2 regions of the Streptomyces sp. NPDC028910 genome follow, and region 2 is predicted to be linked to the other one. Evidence: predicted binding sites of a transcription regulator. Region 2 holds the regulator's gene; the other holds the start of a gene.
The links. The regulator HrcA, encoded in region 2, represses chaperone genes, less so after heat shock. The targets are predictions, from matches to a motif close to TTNGCACTCNGNNNNNCNGAGTGCNAA.
Positions count from the first base shown of each region.

Region 1 (6,737 bases), on a different contig from region 2:
TCAGGCCCGTGACGCCGCCCGCGACCACGAAGACCTGCAAGGCCAGCGCCGAGGCGAGGCCCACCGCCAGGAGTTTGCCGAAGGGGTCGCGGGCGCCGAGCGCCATGCGGAGCCCCCGCTGCACGAGGAGCGCGTAGAGGATCAGTACGGCCATGACACCGGCCAGGCCCAGTTCCTCGCCGACCGTGGTCAGGATGAAGTCGCTGCGGCCCGCGAACTTGATCAGCTCCGGGTGGCCCATCCCGAGGCCCGTGCCGGACATGCCGCCCGAGCCGAAGCTGAACAGCGCCTGCGCCGACTGCTCCGAGGTGACCCCCGCCGGAGGGTTCTCCCAGTAGACCGACAGCGGATTCAGCCAGGCCGCCACGCGCGCCTTGACGTGCGGTTCCGTCGAGCCCACCGCGAAGGCGCCCACCGCCGCCATGAGCAGGCCGCACACGATCCAGCTGGTGCGCTCGGTGGCGACGTAGAGCATCACCACGAAGACGCCGAAGAAGATCAGCGAGGTGCCCAGGTCGCGCTCGAAGACCAGCACCAGCATGGAGACGATCCACACCGTGACGATGGGACCGAGCTGGCGCATCGGGGGCAGCCGGACGCCCAGGAACCTCCGGCCGGTGAGCGCCAGCGAGTCCCGGTGGATGACCAGATACCCGGCGAAGAAGATCGCGATCATGATCTTCACGAACTCGCCCGGTTGCAGCGAGAAGCCGAAGAGGATGATCCAGCGCTTCGCGCCGTAGGTGTCCGCGCCGAAGAAGGCCGGCGCGATCAGCAGCACCAGCGCGCCGGCCATCGTGATGTAGATGAACCGCTGCAGCAGCCGGTGGTCGCGCAGCAGCGCCAGCACCAGGATGCAGGCGGCGACCCCGACCACCGTCCACATGAGCTGTCCGGGGGCGTTCGCGTCCGAGTTGTAGCGCTCGATGTAGCCCTGGTCGAGACGGTGCAGCAGCACCAGTCCGAGCCCGGTCAGCAGCATGGCGAGGGGGAGGACCAGCGGATCCGCGTAGGCCGCGAAGCGGCGCACGCCCAAGTGCGCCACCAGGGAGAGCAGGGTCATGCTGATCGTGAAGCCGGGGAGGTTGGGCGGCAGCTCGTCGTTCATGGCGAGGCCCGCGACGGCGTGGCCGAAGACGGCGATGGCGGTGACGAAGACCAGGAGCAGCGCCTCGGTACGGCGCCGGGCGCCCGCCGACGTCAGGGGTTTCAGGCCGCGCACGGGACGCCGCCACCGTCAGTGGGAGCGGGAACGGGGGCGGGAACGGGGGCGGGAACGGCCTTGGGCCCGATCTGCTCGGCAATGAGGCGCTTCTCGGCAATGAGGCGCTTTATCTTCATATCGTCTACGACGTCGAAGTGCTCCCCGTGGTTGCTTCCGAACCCTCCGCCGCCCTCGTCCAGCGCGGCCGCACCTGGCCGGGAGCGACACCCCCGGCGGCAAGAATTGGCACTCCGCTTGACCGAGTGCTAATCGCCGGAATAGTCTCGCACCTGGCACTCGCCCCTGGTGAGTGCCAACACAGCGACAGGCAGATCCGGCACCCGCGACGACGGATCGACCTGGTCGCCACCTCAGACAGTTAACCCCGGATCTCCGAAGGGGGAGGTCGGATCGTGACGACCGCCAGCTCCAAGGTTGCCATCAAGCCGCTTGAGGACCGCATTGTGGTCCAGCCGCTCGACGCCGAGCAGACCACGGCCTCCGGCCTGGTCATCCCGGACACCGCGAAGGAGAAGCCCCAGGAGGGCGTCGTCCTTGCGGTCGGTCCGGGTCGCTTCGAGGACGGCCAGCGTCTCCCGCTGGACGTCAACGTCGGCGACATCGTGCTGTACAGCAAGTACGGCGGCACCGAAGTGAAGTACAGCGGCGAGGAGTACCTCGTCCTCTCGGCTCGCGACGTGCTCGCGATCGTCGAGAAGTAATTCGCTTCCAGATTTGATTTGAGCTGCGCCCCTGGTCACCCTGCTGATGCCGGGCGGCGAGGGGCGTAGTTCGTTCTAGGCGGTGGAGGTCGCGGTGAGCGGCCGAGGATCGCAACGAGAGGACTGAACCGCTCCCATGCCGAAGATCCTGAAGTTCGACGAGGACGCCCGTCGCGCCCTCGAGCGCGGCGTCAACAAGCTTGCCGACACGGTGAAGGTGACGATCGGCCCCAAGGGCCGCAACGTCGTCATCGACAAGAAGTTCGGCGCCCCCACCATCACCAACGACGGTGTCACCATCGCTCGCGAGGTCGAGCTGGACGACCCGTACGAGAACCTGGGCGCTCAGCTCGTGAAGGAGGTGGCGACCAAGACCAACGACATCGCGGGTGACGGCACCACCACCGCCACCGTGCTGGCCCAGGCGCTGGTCCGCGAGGGTCTGCGCAACGTCGCCGCGGGTGCTTCCCCGGCCGCCCTGAAGAAGGGCATCGACGCCGCGGTCAAGGCCGTCTCCGAGGAGCTCCTCGCGACCGCCCGCCCGATCGAGGACAAGTCCGACATCGCCGCCGTGGCCGCGCTCTCCGCGCAGGACCAGCAGGTCGGCGAGCTCATCGCCGAGGCGATGGACAAGGTTGGCAAGGACGGTGTCATCACCGTCGAGGAGTCCAACGCCTTCGGCCTGGAGCTGGAGTTCACCGAGGGCATGGCCTTCGACAAGGGCTACCTCTCCCCGTACATGGTCTCCGACCAGGAGCGTATGGAGGCCGTCCTCGACGACCCGTACATCCTGATCAACCAGGGCAAGATCTCCTCCATCCAGGACCTCCTGCCGCTGCTCGAGAAGGTCATCCAGGCCGGCGCCTCGAAGCCGCTGCTGATCATCGCCGAGGACGTCGAGGGCGAGGCGCTCTCCACCCTCGTCGTCAACAAGATCCGCGGCACCTTCAACGCGGTCGCCGTCAAGGCCCCCGGCTTCGGTGACCGTCGCAAGGCGATGCTCCAGGACATGGCCACCCTCACCGGTGCCACCGTCATCGCGGAGGAGGTCGGCCTCAAGCTCGACCAGGCCGGTCTGGACGTACTGGGCACCGCCCGCCGCGTCACGATCTCCAAGGACGACACCACCATCGTCGACGGTGGCGGCAAGTCCGAGGACGTCGCGGGCCGCGTCAACCAGATCAAGGCCGAGATCGAGTCCACCGACTCGGACTGGGACCGCGAGAAGCTGCAGGAGCGCCTGGCGAAGCTCGCCGGCGGCGTCTGCGTCATCAAGGTCGGCGCCGCCACCGAGGTGGAGCTCAAGGAGAAGAAGCACCGCCTCGAGGACGCCATCTCGGCGACCCGCGCCGCGGTCGAGGAGGGCATCGTCTCCGGCGGTGGCTCCGCGCTCGTCCACGCCGTCAAGGTCCTCGAGGGCAACCTCGGCCTGTCGGGCGACGAGGCCACCGGTGTCGCGGTCGTGCGCCGCGCCGCCGTCGAGCCGCTGCGCTGGATCGCGGAGAACGCCGGTCTCGAGGGCTACGTCATCACCGCGAAGGTGGCCGAGCTCGACAAGGGCCAGGGCTTCAACGCCGCCACCGGCGAGTACGGCGACCTGGTCAAGGCCGGCGTCATCGACCCGGTGAAGGTCACCCGTTCCGCTCTGGAGAACGCCGCCTCCATCGCCTCCCTGCTGCTCACGACCGAGACCCTGGTCGTCGAGAAGCCGGCCGAGGAAGAGGCCGACGCGGGTCACGGCCACGGCCACGGTCACAGCCACTGATCGAGTCCCACGCTGAGAAGGCCCCGTTCCGCATCTGCGGAACGGGGCCTTCCCGTTGCTTGTGAGGGAGCGCGGAGTCAGGTGCGAGTCAGGTCGGCATGTTCTCCATCAGGCCCAGCTGCCGCATCACGCTCATGATGTCGTAGTGCCACCAGCCCTCGGCGATCTTGCCGTCCTTGCAGCGGAAGGTCGTCGAGCCGGTCGCGCTGACCTTCTTGCCGGTCGGCGCGAGGCCCATGAACTCGCCCGTGTGCGTCGCGTTCCAGGTCCACAGTGTGGTGACGAAGTCGCCTTCGGCGAGTTGCTGGTCCTTGGTGAAGGACATGTCGAAAGCGGACCGCCACATGTTGAGGTCCGCCATCAGGCCGTCGATCCCTTGGGCGTTGGGGTCGGCCTTGAAGATGTCGTGGTCGATGTAGTCGGAGGTGAAGATCTCCTCCGCGATGGAGCGGTCCCCCGTAACGGCCAGCTCGTCGAACATCCGGTCCGCGACCAGCTTGTTGAGGTTCTCGTCGCGGACCACGTCCAGGTTGGTGAAGGTCGGCATCCCCTCGCACAGGGCCACCATCTCCTGGAACATCCTGTCCGTTTCCGGGAGCTGAGAGTTCTTCATGGCCTCTTCGTACGAGGGGAATTCGACCACGTCCACGAAGTGGTTCTCGGCCTCGCGGTCCTTGCCGATGATGCTGTGGGTGACCGTGCGCTTGCCCTGGCTCTGCGAGACGTACCGGTCGAGCAGCTGGTTGAGGTCGTCCTGCCGACTGGTCTTGTAATCGATTATCTGTACGAATGTCATGGCGTCTCCCGGGCTTGGATGGGACACGTCCATTTTAGGAAGGTTTCCCCCATTCGGCCGGTTTACCGGCGAGTTACTGGGGCCCGTACTTGCGCCCCGTACGCGAGGACATCCCGCCCAGCAGCCCGCGCGGCGTCAGCTTCACCACGCCCATCAGCGCCTTGTACCGCGGGTCGGGGATCGACACCGTCTTCCCCCGCGCCAGGTCCGCCAGGGCGGCGGCCACCAGCTTGTCGGCGTCCAGCCACATCCAGCCGGGGATGTTGTCCGTGCCCATGCCGGCGCGCTGGTGGAACTCCGTCCGGACGAAGCCGGGGCACAGGGCCATCAGCCGCACCCCGGAGCCGGCCAGGTCCCGCGCCGCGCCCTGGGTGAACTGCACGACCCAGGCCTTGCTTGCCCCGTACGTACCGCGGGGCACGAAGGCGGCCACCGAGGCCACGTTGATCACGCCGCCGCGGCCGCGCGGGCGCATCGACTCCGTGGCCGCCGAGGTCAGCCGCAGGACCGCCTCGACGTGCACCTTCAGCATGGTCAGCTCGTCGGCCATGGAGACCTCGAGGTAGCGGCCCTTGTTGCCGAAGCCCGCGTTGTTGACCAGCAGGTCCACCGGGTGCGTACGGTCGCCGAGGCGCTGCTCGACCGCCGCGATGCCCTCCTCGGTGGCGAGGTCGGCGGCCAGGACCTCGGCCTCGATGCCGTGCCGGTCGTGGAGCTCGGTGGCCTGTTCGCCGAGGCGCTTGGTGTCGCGCGCCACCAGCACCAGATTGTGTCCCTGGGCGGCGAGCCGCCGGGCGAAGGCGGCGCCGATGCCCGCCGTGGATCCCGTGATCAACGCAGTCGTCATAGGCGCAACCTAGCTTCCCCGGATGACGGCGTTATCTCGCCCCGGTCCCGGCCGCGTACCTCTCCACGTACTGACGCACCCGCTCGTGGGCCTCCGGCTCCATCGCCCCGCCCGCCGCCAGGGTGCGCGGCAGCAGCTCGCGCTCGGTGGTGAAGGCGCGGAACCAGAGCTCCACCGTCACGTCGTGGTCCGGCCGGTGGACGACCTCGATGCTGTCGCCGGGGGAGACCGAGCCCTCCTGGATCACCCGCAGGTACGCGCCCGGCCGGGCCTCCTTGGTGAACCGCTTGACCCAGCCGGTCTCGCCCAGGGCCCCCTGGAAGGTCCGGCACGGGATCCGGGCCGAGGCCACTTCGAGGACGAGGTCCGACCCCACCCGCCAGCGGTCGCCGAGCCGCGCGGTGTTCAGGTCGATGCCGGAGGTGGTGAAGTTCTCGCCGAAGATCCCGCCGGGCAGCTCGCGGCCCAGCTCGCGCTCCCAGTGGTCCAGGTCCTCGCGGGCGTACGCGTAGACGGCCTGGTGGTCGCCGCCGTGGTGGCGCCGGTCGCAGACGGCGTCGCCCTCCAGGCCGCTGCCGAGGCCGGTGGCCTTGAGGCCGGGGGCGAAAACGCGGACCGGCCCGGGGACGGGGCGCTTGCCGATGCCCGTCACCCCGCCCGCCGCGTCGGTGTAGTCGACGGCCGTGGCGCGGCCGAGGTTCACGGAGATCAGACGCATGGGACCCATGGCCCTACGCTAGCCGAGCCGCCCCAAAGCGTCACCGGGGATATTCAGTCACCGGTCAAAGCAGGGCTTATGCTCGAAGGGTGATCGAAGCACGTCATCTCCGGGTTCTGCGCGCTGTCGCCGGGACCGGGTCCTTCTCCGCCGCCGCACGCGAGCTCGGCTGCACCCAGCCCGCCGTCTCCCAGCAGATGAAGGCGCTGGAGCAGTCGGCCGGCACGCCGCTGCTGATCCGCACCGGCCGCGAGATGCGGCTGACGCAGGCGGGCGAGGCCCTGGTCCGGCATGCCGCGGGGATCCTGGCGGGGCTGACCGCGGCCGAGGAGGAGGTCGCGGCCATCGCCGGTCTGCGCGCCGGCCGGGTCCGGCTCGTGTCCTTCCCCAGCGGCAGCTCCACCCTGGTGCCGACCGCGCTCGCGGCGATGCGCGCCGAGCATCCCGGGACCCGCGTCTCGCTGGTCGAGGCCGAGCCGCCGCGCTCGGTGGAGATGCTGCGCGAGGGCGACTGCGACCTGGCGCTGGCCTTCCGCTACGGCGGGGCGGCCGGCTCCGCCGCGGAGTGGGACGACCTCGTGGTGCGGCCGCTGCTGACCGACCGGCTCGTCGGGCTCGTCCCGGAGGGGCACCGGCTGGCCGGGGTCGCACGCGTGGGCATGGCGGAGCTGGCCGACGAACCCTG
Region 1 is NZ_JBVHVF010000039.1:323-7,059, forward strand. Features, by position in the region: gene ACZ4TV_RS31720 (FtsW/RodA/SpoVE family cell cycle protein) at 1-1,222, opposite strand, end outside; gene groES (co-chaperone GroES) at 1,618-1,926, shown strand; gene groL (chaperonin GroEL) at 2,063-3,691, shown strand; gene ACZ4TV_RS31735 (ester cyclase) at 3,780-4,487, opposite strand; gene ACZ4TV_RS31740 (SDR family NAD(P)-dependent oxidoreductase) at 4,561-5,334, opposite strand; gene ACZ4TV_RS31745 (MOSC domain-containing protein) at 5,366-6,052, opposite strand; gene ACZ4TV_RS31750 (LysR family transcriptional regulator) at 6,142-6,737, shown strand, end outside.
Region 1: a site for HrcA is predicted at 1,448-1,474, ahead of groES (co-chaperone GroES). Genes of this name have one in related genera too.

Region 2 (6,737 bases):
TCGCCCGAGACCGGGTGCCTCGGCAGCACCAGCAGGTCCACCGCCTCCACCGCCTCCCCCTCCGCGAGCCCGTGCCGTACCGCGTCCCCGCGCAGCTCCTCGCGGCCCGCGTGGAGCAGCGCGTCCAGTCCGACCGCCCCGAACACCTCGGCCCCGGCGAAGGCGGCCCCGCCCAGGACGTGATCGAAATGGCCGTGCGTGAATGCGATATGGGTCACGCGCCGACCCGTCAGCCGCTCGGCCTCGGCCCGCACCCGCACGCCTTCCCGTACGGACGAACCGGGGTCGATCAGGAGGACGGACTCGTCCCCCACCACCAGCCCCACCGTGCAGTCCCACACCGGCAGCCGTCGCCGGCCGGCCCGTCCGGTCAGCCGTTCCCAGCCCGCCTCTTCCCAACGCACGTCCATGCCGCGACGCTACCCTGGCGGGCCTCCCTTGCCAGGGGCTCACCGCCCGGCCGTACACTGAGCGGGGGATCTCTGGCACTCGAACGTCCAGAGTGCCAAACGAACACGGCAGAACACGGCAGAACACGGCAACGGACCACAGCTGGAGGTGTGCGCGATGCTCAGCGAACGCAGACTCGAAGTGCTGCGCGCCATCGTCCAGGACTACGTCGGGACGGAGGAGCCTGTCGGCTCCAAGGCGCTCACCGAGCGGCACCGGCTCGGCGTCTCGCCCGCCACCGTGCGCAACGACATGGCCGTGCTGGAGGAGGAGGGCTACATCGCCCAGCCCCACACCAGCGCCGGCCGGATCCCCACCGACAAGGGCTACCGCCTCTTCGTCGACAAGCTGGCGGGGGTCAAGCCGCTGTCGTCGCCCGAGCGCCGGGCCATCCAGAACTTCCTCGACGGCGCCGTGGACCTCGACGACGTCGTCGGGCGTACGGTGCGGCTGCTCGCGCAGCTCACCCGGCAGGTCGCGGTCGTCCAGTACCCGAGCCTGACCCGGTCGACCGTCCGGCACGTGGAGCTGCTCTCGCTCGCCCCGGCGCGCCTGATGCTCGTACTGATCACGGACACCGGACGCGTCGAGCAGCGGCTCGTCGACTGCCCGAGCCCCTTCGGCGAGACCTCGCTCGCGGATCTGCGGGCCCGGCTCAACAGCCGGGTCGTCGGCCGGCGCTTCACCGATGTGCCCCCGCTCGTCCAGGACCTCCCCGAATCCTTCGAGGCCGACGACCGCGCCACGGTCTCCACCGTGCTCGCGACGCTCCTCGAAACCCTGGTCGAGGAAGCCGAAGAGCGGCTGATGATCGGCGGTACCGCCAATCTCACCCGCTTCGGACACGATTTTCCCCTGACGATCAGGCCGGTGCTCGAGGCGCTGGAGGAGCAGGTCGTGCTCCTCAAGCTGCTCGGCGAGGCCAACGAGTCGGGAATGGCCGTACGGATCGGGCATGAGAATGCCTACGAGGGACTGAACTCCACGTCCGTCGTCTCGGTCGGTTACGGTTCGGGCGGCGAAACAGTCGCCAAACTCGGCGTGGTCGGACCGACCCGCATGGACTACCCCGGAACGATGGGAGCGGTACGCGCAGTGGCACGTTACGTCGGACAGATCCTGGCGGAGTCGTAAGTGGCCACGGACTACTACGCCGTTCTCGGCGTGCGCCGCGACGCATCGCAGGACGAGATCAAGAAGGCCTTCCGCCGCCTGGCGCGTGAACTCCACCCGGACGTGAATCCGGACCCGAAGACGCAGGAGCGCTTCAAGGAGATCAACGCGGCCTACGAGGTGCTTTCGGACCCGCAGAAGAAGCAGGTCTACGACCTCGGCGGGGACCCGCTGTCCTCCTCGGGGGGCGGCGGCGGAGCGGGCGGATTCGGAGCGGGCGGCTTCGGCAACTTCTCCGACATCATGGACGCCTTCTTCGGCCAGGCCTCGCAGCGCGGCCCGCGCTCGCGGACCCGGCGCGGCCAGGACGCCATGATCCGCCTCGACCTGGAGCTGGACGAGGCGGCCTTCGGGACCACCAAGGACATCCAGGTCGACACGGCCGTGGTCTGCACCACCTGCTCCGGCGAGGGCGCCGCACCCGGCACCTCGGCGCAGACATGTGACATGTGCCGCGGCCGCGGTGAGGTCTCGCAGGTCACCCGGTCCTTCCTGGGCCAGGTCATGACCTCGCGCCCCTGCCCGCAGTGCCAGGGCTTCGGCACCGTGGTCCCGACCCCGTGCCCCGAGTGCGCGGGCGACGGCCGGGTCCGCTCCCGCCGCAGCCTCACGGTCAAGATCCCGGCCGGTGTCGAGAACGGCACCCGGATCCAGCTCGCGGGCGAAGGCGAGGTCGGCCCCGGCGGCGGCCCCGCCGGCGACCTGTACGTGGAGATCCACGAGCTGGCGCACCCGACGTTCCAGCGGCGCGGGGACGACCTGCACTGCACGGTGACCATTCCGATGACGGCGGCCGCGCTGGGCACCAAGTGCCCGCTGGAGACGCTGGACGGCCTGGAGGAGATCGACATCCGGCCCGGCACCGGGTCCGGCCAGGCCATCCCGCTGCACGGGCGCGGCGTCACCCACCTGCGCGGTGGCGGTCGCGGCGACCTGATCGTCCACGTCGAGGTGACCACCCCGGGCAAGCTGGACGCCCAGCAGGAGGACCTGCTGCGCCAGCTGGCGAAGCTGCGCGGCGAGGAGCGGCCGATGGGCCAGTTCGCGCCGGGTCAGCAGGGGCTGTTCAGCCGCCTGAAGGACGCCTTCAACGGTCGCTGACCGACCGGCGACCACTGCCACGAGCCCGGCCCGGGCCATCCCCGGGCCGGGCTCGTCGCATGGCCGGGCACCGGCCGACGGCCCCTCGGGAAGCGGACTATGCCAGGCGAATGCCATGATTCGGTCCCCTGAGCGGGACATGGCACGATGCAGTCCATGTCCTCCGCACCGAACGGTCTCTCCCCGTACCCGATCGTGCAGGCTCCCATGGCGGGCGGCGCCTCCTGTCCGCCGCTCGCCGCGGCCGTGTGCGAAGCGGGCGGACTGGGCTTCCTGGCCGGCGGCTACAAGACCGCCGACGGGATGTACCAGGAGATCAAGCAGGTGCGCGCGCTCACCCGGCGGCGCTTCGGTGTCAACCTCTTCATGCCGCAGACCGGTTACGTCGACCCGGCCGCCGTCGAGGCGTACCGCGGGCAGCTGGCCGGGGAGGCGAGCTGGTACGAGATCTCCCTCGCCGAGGAGGACATCATCGGCACCAGCGACGACGGCTACGACGCCAAGCTCGCGATCCTCCTCGAAGATCCGGTGCCGGTCGTCTCCTTCACCTTCGGCTGCCCCTCCTCCGCGGCCCTCGCCGCCCTGCGCAAGGCCGGTACGTACACCGTCGTCACGGCGACCTCCGTCGAGGAGGCCCGTACGGCCCAGCAGGCGGGGGCCGACGCCGTCTGCGTCCAGGGCGTAGAGGCCGGCGGACACCAGGGCAGCCACCGGGACGACCCCCAGGCCGACGGCACGGCGGCCGTGGGGCTCCTCGCGCTGGTGGCCCAGGTACGGGAGGCCGTGGCCCTGCCGATCATCGCGGCGGGCGGTCTCATGCGGGGCTCGCAGATCGCGGCGCTGCTGGCGGCGGGCGCGGAGGCGGCGCAGCTCGGGACGGCCTTCCTGCCGTGCCCCGAGTCGGGGGCGGACCCGGTGCACAAGAAGGCGCTGACCGACCCGCTGTTCGTCCGGACGGAGCTGACCCGGGCCTTCTCCGGGCGGCCGGCGCGGGGACTGGTGAACCGCTTCATGCGGGAGCACGGGCCGTACGCCCCGGCCGCGTACCCGCAGGTCCACCACCTGACCTCGGGGCTGCGCAAGGCGGCCGCCGCGGCCGGGGACCCGCAGGGCATGGCCCTGTGGGCGGGCCAGGGGCACCGGCTGGCGCGGGCGCTGCCGGCGGGGGAGCTGGTGGAGGTGCTGGCGGCCGAACTGGCCGAGGCCCAGAGCACGTTGAAGACAATGCAGATGAGGAGTGCGTCATGACCGCCCCGGTGTTCGTGGTCGAAGAGGTCCCCGCGGGAGCGGAATTCGTCCTGGACGGTCCGGAGGGCCGCCACGCGGTGTCCGTGAAGCGGCTGAACCCGGGCGAGGCGGTGGTCCTGACGGACGGCCGGGGCGGCTGGGCCGAAGCCGTCGTGAAGGCGGCGGAGGGCAAGGACCGGCTCGTGGTGGCGGTGTCCTCGACTGGGCAGGAACCGGAGCCGGCGGTCCGCATCACGGTGGTCCAGGCCCTGCCCAAGGGAGACCGCGGCGAGCTGGCCGTCGAGACCATGACCGAGACGGGCGTGGACGCGATCGTGCCCTGGCAGGCCTCGCGCTGCATCACGCAGTGGCGCGGCGACCGGGGGGCCAAGTCCCTGGCCAAGTGGCGGGCCACGGCCCGGGAGGCGGGCAAGCAGTCCCGCCGGGTCCGCTTCCCGGAGGTGGCCGAGGCCATGTCCACCAAGCAGGTGGCGGCGCTGCTGGCCGGCGCCGACCTGGCGATGGTCCTCCACGAGGACCGCGACACCCCTTCCGAGGCCCTGGCCACGGCCGCGCTCCCCTCCTCCGGCTCCATCGTGCTGGTGGTCGGACCGGAAGGGGGCGTCTCCCCGGAGGAGCTGGCGGCCTTCACGGAGGCGGGGGCCCACCCCTACCGCCTGGGCCGCTCCGTCCTGCGGACCTCCACGGCCGGCACCGCGGCCACGGCGGTCCTGCTGGCCCGCACGGGGCGCTGGTCCTGACCCTGCCGCTGCCGAGTCGTCCCGACCGGGCGGCTACGCCTGGCCGGTGCGCCGCGCCCGCCGCGCACCGCGCCTGGTCGGGGGCCGCGCATGGCCGGGCAGCACGCCTGGCCGGGCACCGTATCTGGTCGGGCGCCGCGCGTGGGCGGGTGCCGCGCTGGTCGGGCACCGCGCCCGGCCCGGCACCGTCCTGACCGGGCAGCATCCTGAGCGAGCACCGCGCCCGGGCGGCGCCGGGCTGGATACGATGCCCGGACTGATCACCGTCACGGGAGGCGAAGCAATGGCCGGGGAACCGCAGGCCGACTGCCTGTTCTGCAAGATCGTCGCGGGGCACGTCCCCGCGACCGTGGTGCGGGAGACCGAGACCACGGTCGCCTTCCGGGACATCAACCCGCAGGCGCCCGCGCACGTGCTCATCATCCCGAAGGTGCACTACCCCGACGCCGCCGCCCTCGCCGCCGCCGAGCCGGCCATTGCCGCCGACATACTGCGCGAGGCCGGTCAGGTCGCCCTCGACGAGAAGATCGTCGACCCCGGCTACCGGGTCGTTTTCAACACCGGCTCCGGCGCCGGGCAGACCGTCTTCCACGCCCACGCGCACGTCCTCGGTGGCCGCGGCCTCCAGTGGCCCCCCGGATAGCACGTGTCCATACGAGAGTTCGTGGTGCTGGGCACCGCCAGCCAGGTGCCCACCCGCCACCGCAACCACAACGGCTACCTGCTGCGCTGGGACGGCGAGGGCATCCTCTTCGACCCGGGCGAGGGCACCCAGCGCCAGATGCTGCGCGCCGGGGTGGCCGCGCACGACATCAACCGGATCTGCGTCACGCACTTCCACGGTGACCACAGCCTCGGCCTCGCCGGGGTGATCCAGCGGATCAACCTCGACCAGGTCCCGCACCCCGTCACCGCGCACTACCCGGCCTCCGGCCAGAAGTTCTTCGACCGGCTGAGGTACGCCACGGCCTACCGCGAGACCGTCCTGCTCCGCGAGGAACCGGTGGCCGCGGACGGGACACTGGCGCACGGGTCCTCGTACGTCCTGGAGGCCCGGCGGCTCTCCCACCCGGTGGAGTCCTTCGGCTACCGGATCTCCGAGCCCGACGGGCGCCGCATGGTGCCGGAGCTGCTCGCGCGGCACGGGATCAAGGGGCCGGACGTGGGCCGGATCCAGCGCGAGGGGCGCCTGGGCGGGGTCACGCTGGAGGACGTCAGCGAGCACAAGCCCGGGCAGCGGTTCGCCTTCGTCATGGACACCCGGCTCTGCGCCGGCGTGGACGCGCTCGCGGAGGGCTGCGACATGCTGGTGATCGAGTCCACCTTCCTCGACGAGGAGGAGCGCCTGGCCACGGACCACGGGCACCTCACCGCCGGGCAGGCGGGCCGGGCGGCGCGGGACGCGGGCGTACGGCACCTCGTGCTGACGCACTTCTCGCAGCGCTACACCGACCCGACCGCGTTCGAACGCCAGGCCCGCGCGGCGGGCTTCGAAGGCGAACTCACGGTGGCCGCGGACCTGGTGCGGGTCCCGCTCCCCAAGCGGTCGTAGCCCCGTCCCCGTCCCCGGCCGCTGACGGTCCGGAACGAAGGGCGTTTCGAAGGTGATGTGCGCCACACTTGGTTTGGTCCTGACCCAGGTGTGGGCGGGGCTGGCAGCTTTCCACGGAGCAGCCGCACGCAGAAACGACCCTTCGAGAACAACGGGGAGTACACCGTGACCAGTCGGGACTTCGACAGCCGCTCCGCCGCAGTGGACCCGCTCGGTCCGGTGCGCGACCCCGAGGAACCGGGCTGCGACGTCTTCCTGACCGGAGCGGTCTTCCTGGACATCATCTTCACGGGCCTCGACTCGGCGCCGGTGCGCGGTACGGAGTCCTGGGCGCGCGGCATGGGCTCCAGCCCCGGCGGCGTCGCCAACATGGCCACCGCCCTCGCCCGGCTCGGCCTGCGCACCTCGCTGGCCGCGGCCTTCGGGGACGACCACTACGGGGAGTACTGCTGGGACGCCCTGGAGCAGGGCGA
Region 2 is NZ_JBVHVF010000037.1:2,846-9,582, forward strand. Features, by position in the region: gene ACZ4TV_RS31075 (MBL fold metallo-hydrolase) at 1-410, opposite strand, end outside; gene hrcA (heat-inducible transcriptional repressor HrcA) at 568-1,584, shown strand; gene dnaJ (molecular chaperone DnaJ) at 1,585-2,724, shown strand; gene ACZ4TV_RS31090 (nitronate monooxygenase) at 2,881-3,972, shown strand; gene ACZ4TV_RS31095 (16S rRNA (uracil(1498)-N(3))-methyltransferase) at 3,969-4,712, shown strand; gene ACZ4TV_RS31100 (histidine triad nucleotide-binding protein) at 4,996-5,355, shown strand; gene ACZ4TV_RS31105 (ribonuclease Z) at 5,359-6,264, shown strand; gene ACZ4TV_RS31110 (carbohydrate kinase family protein) at 6,430-6,737, shown strand, end outside.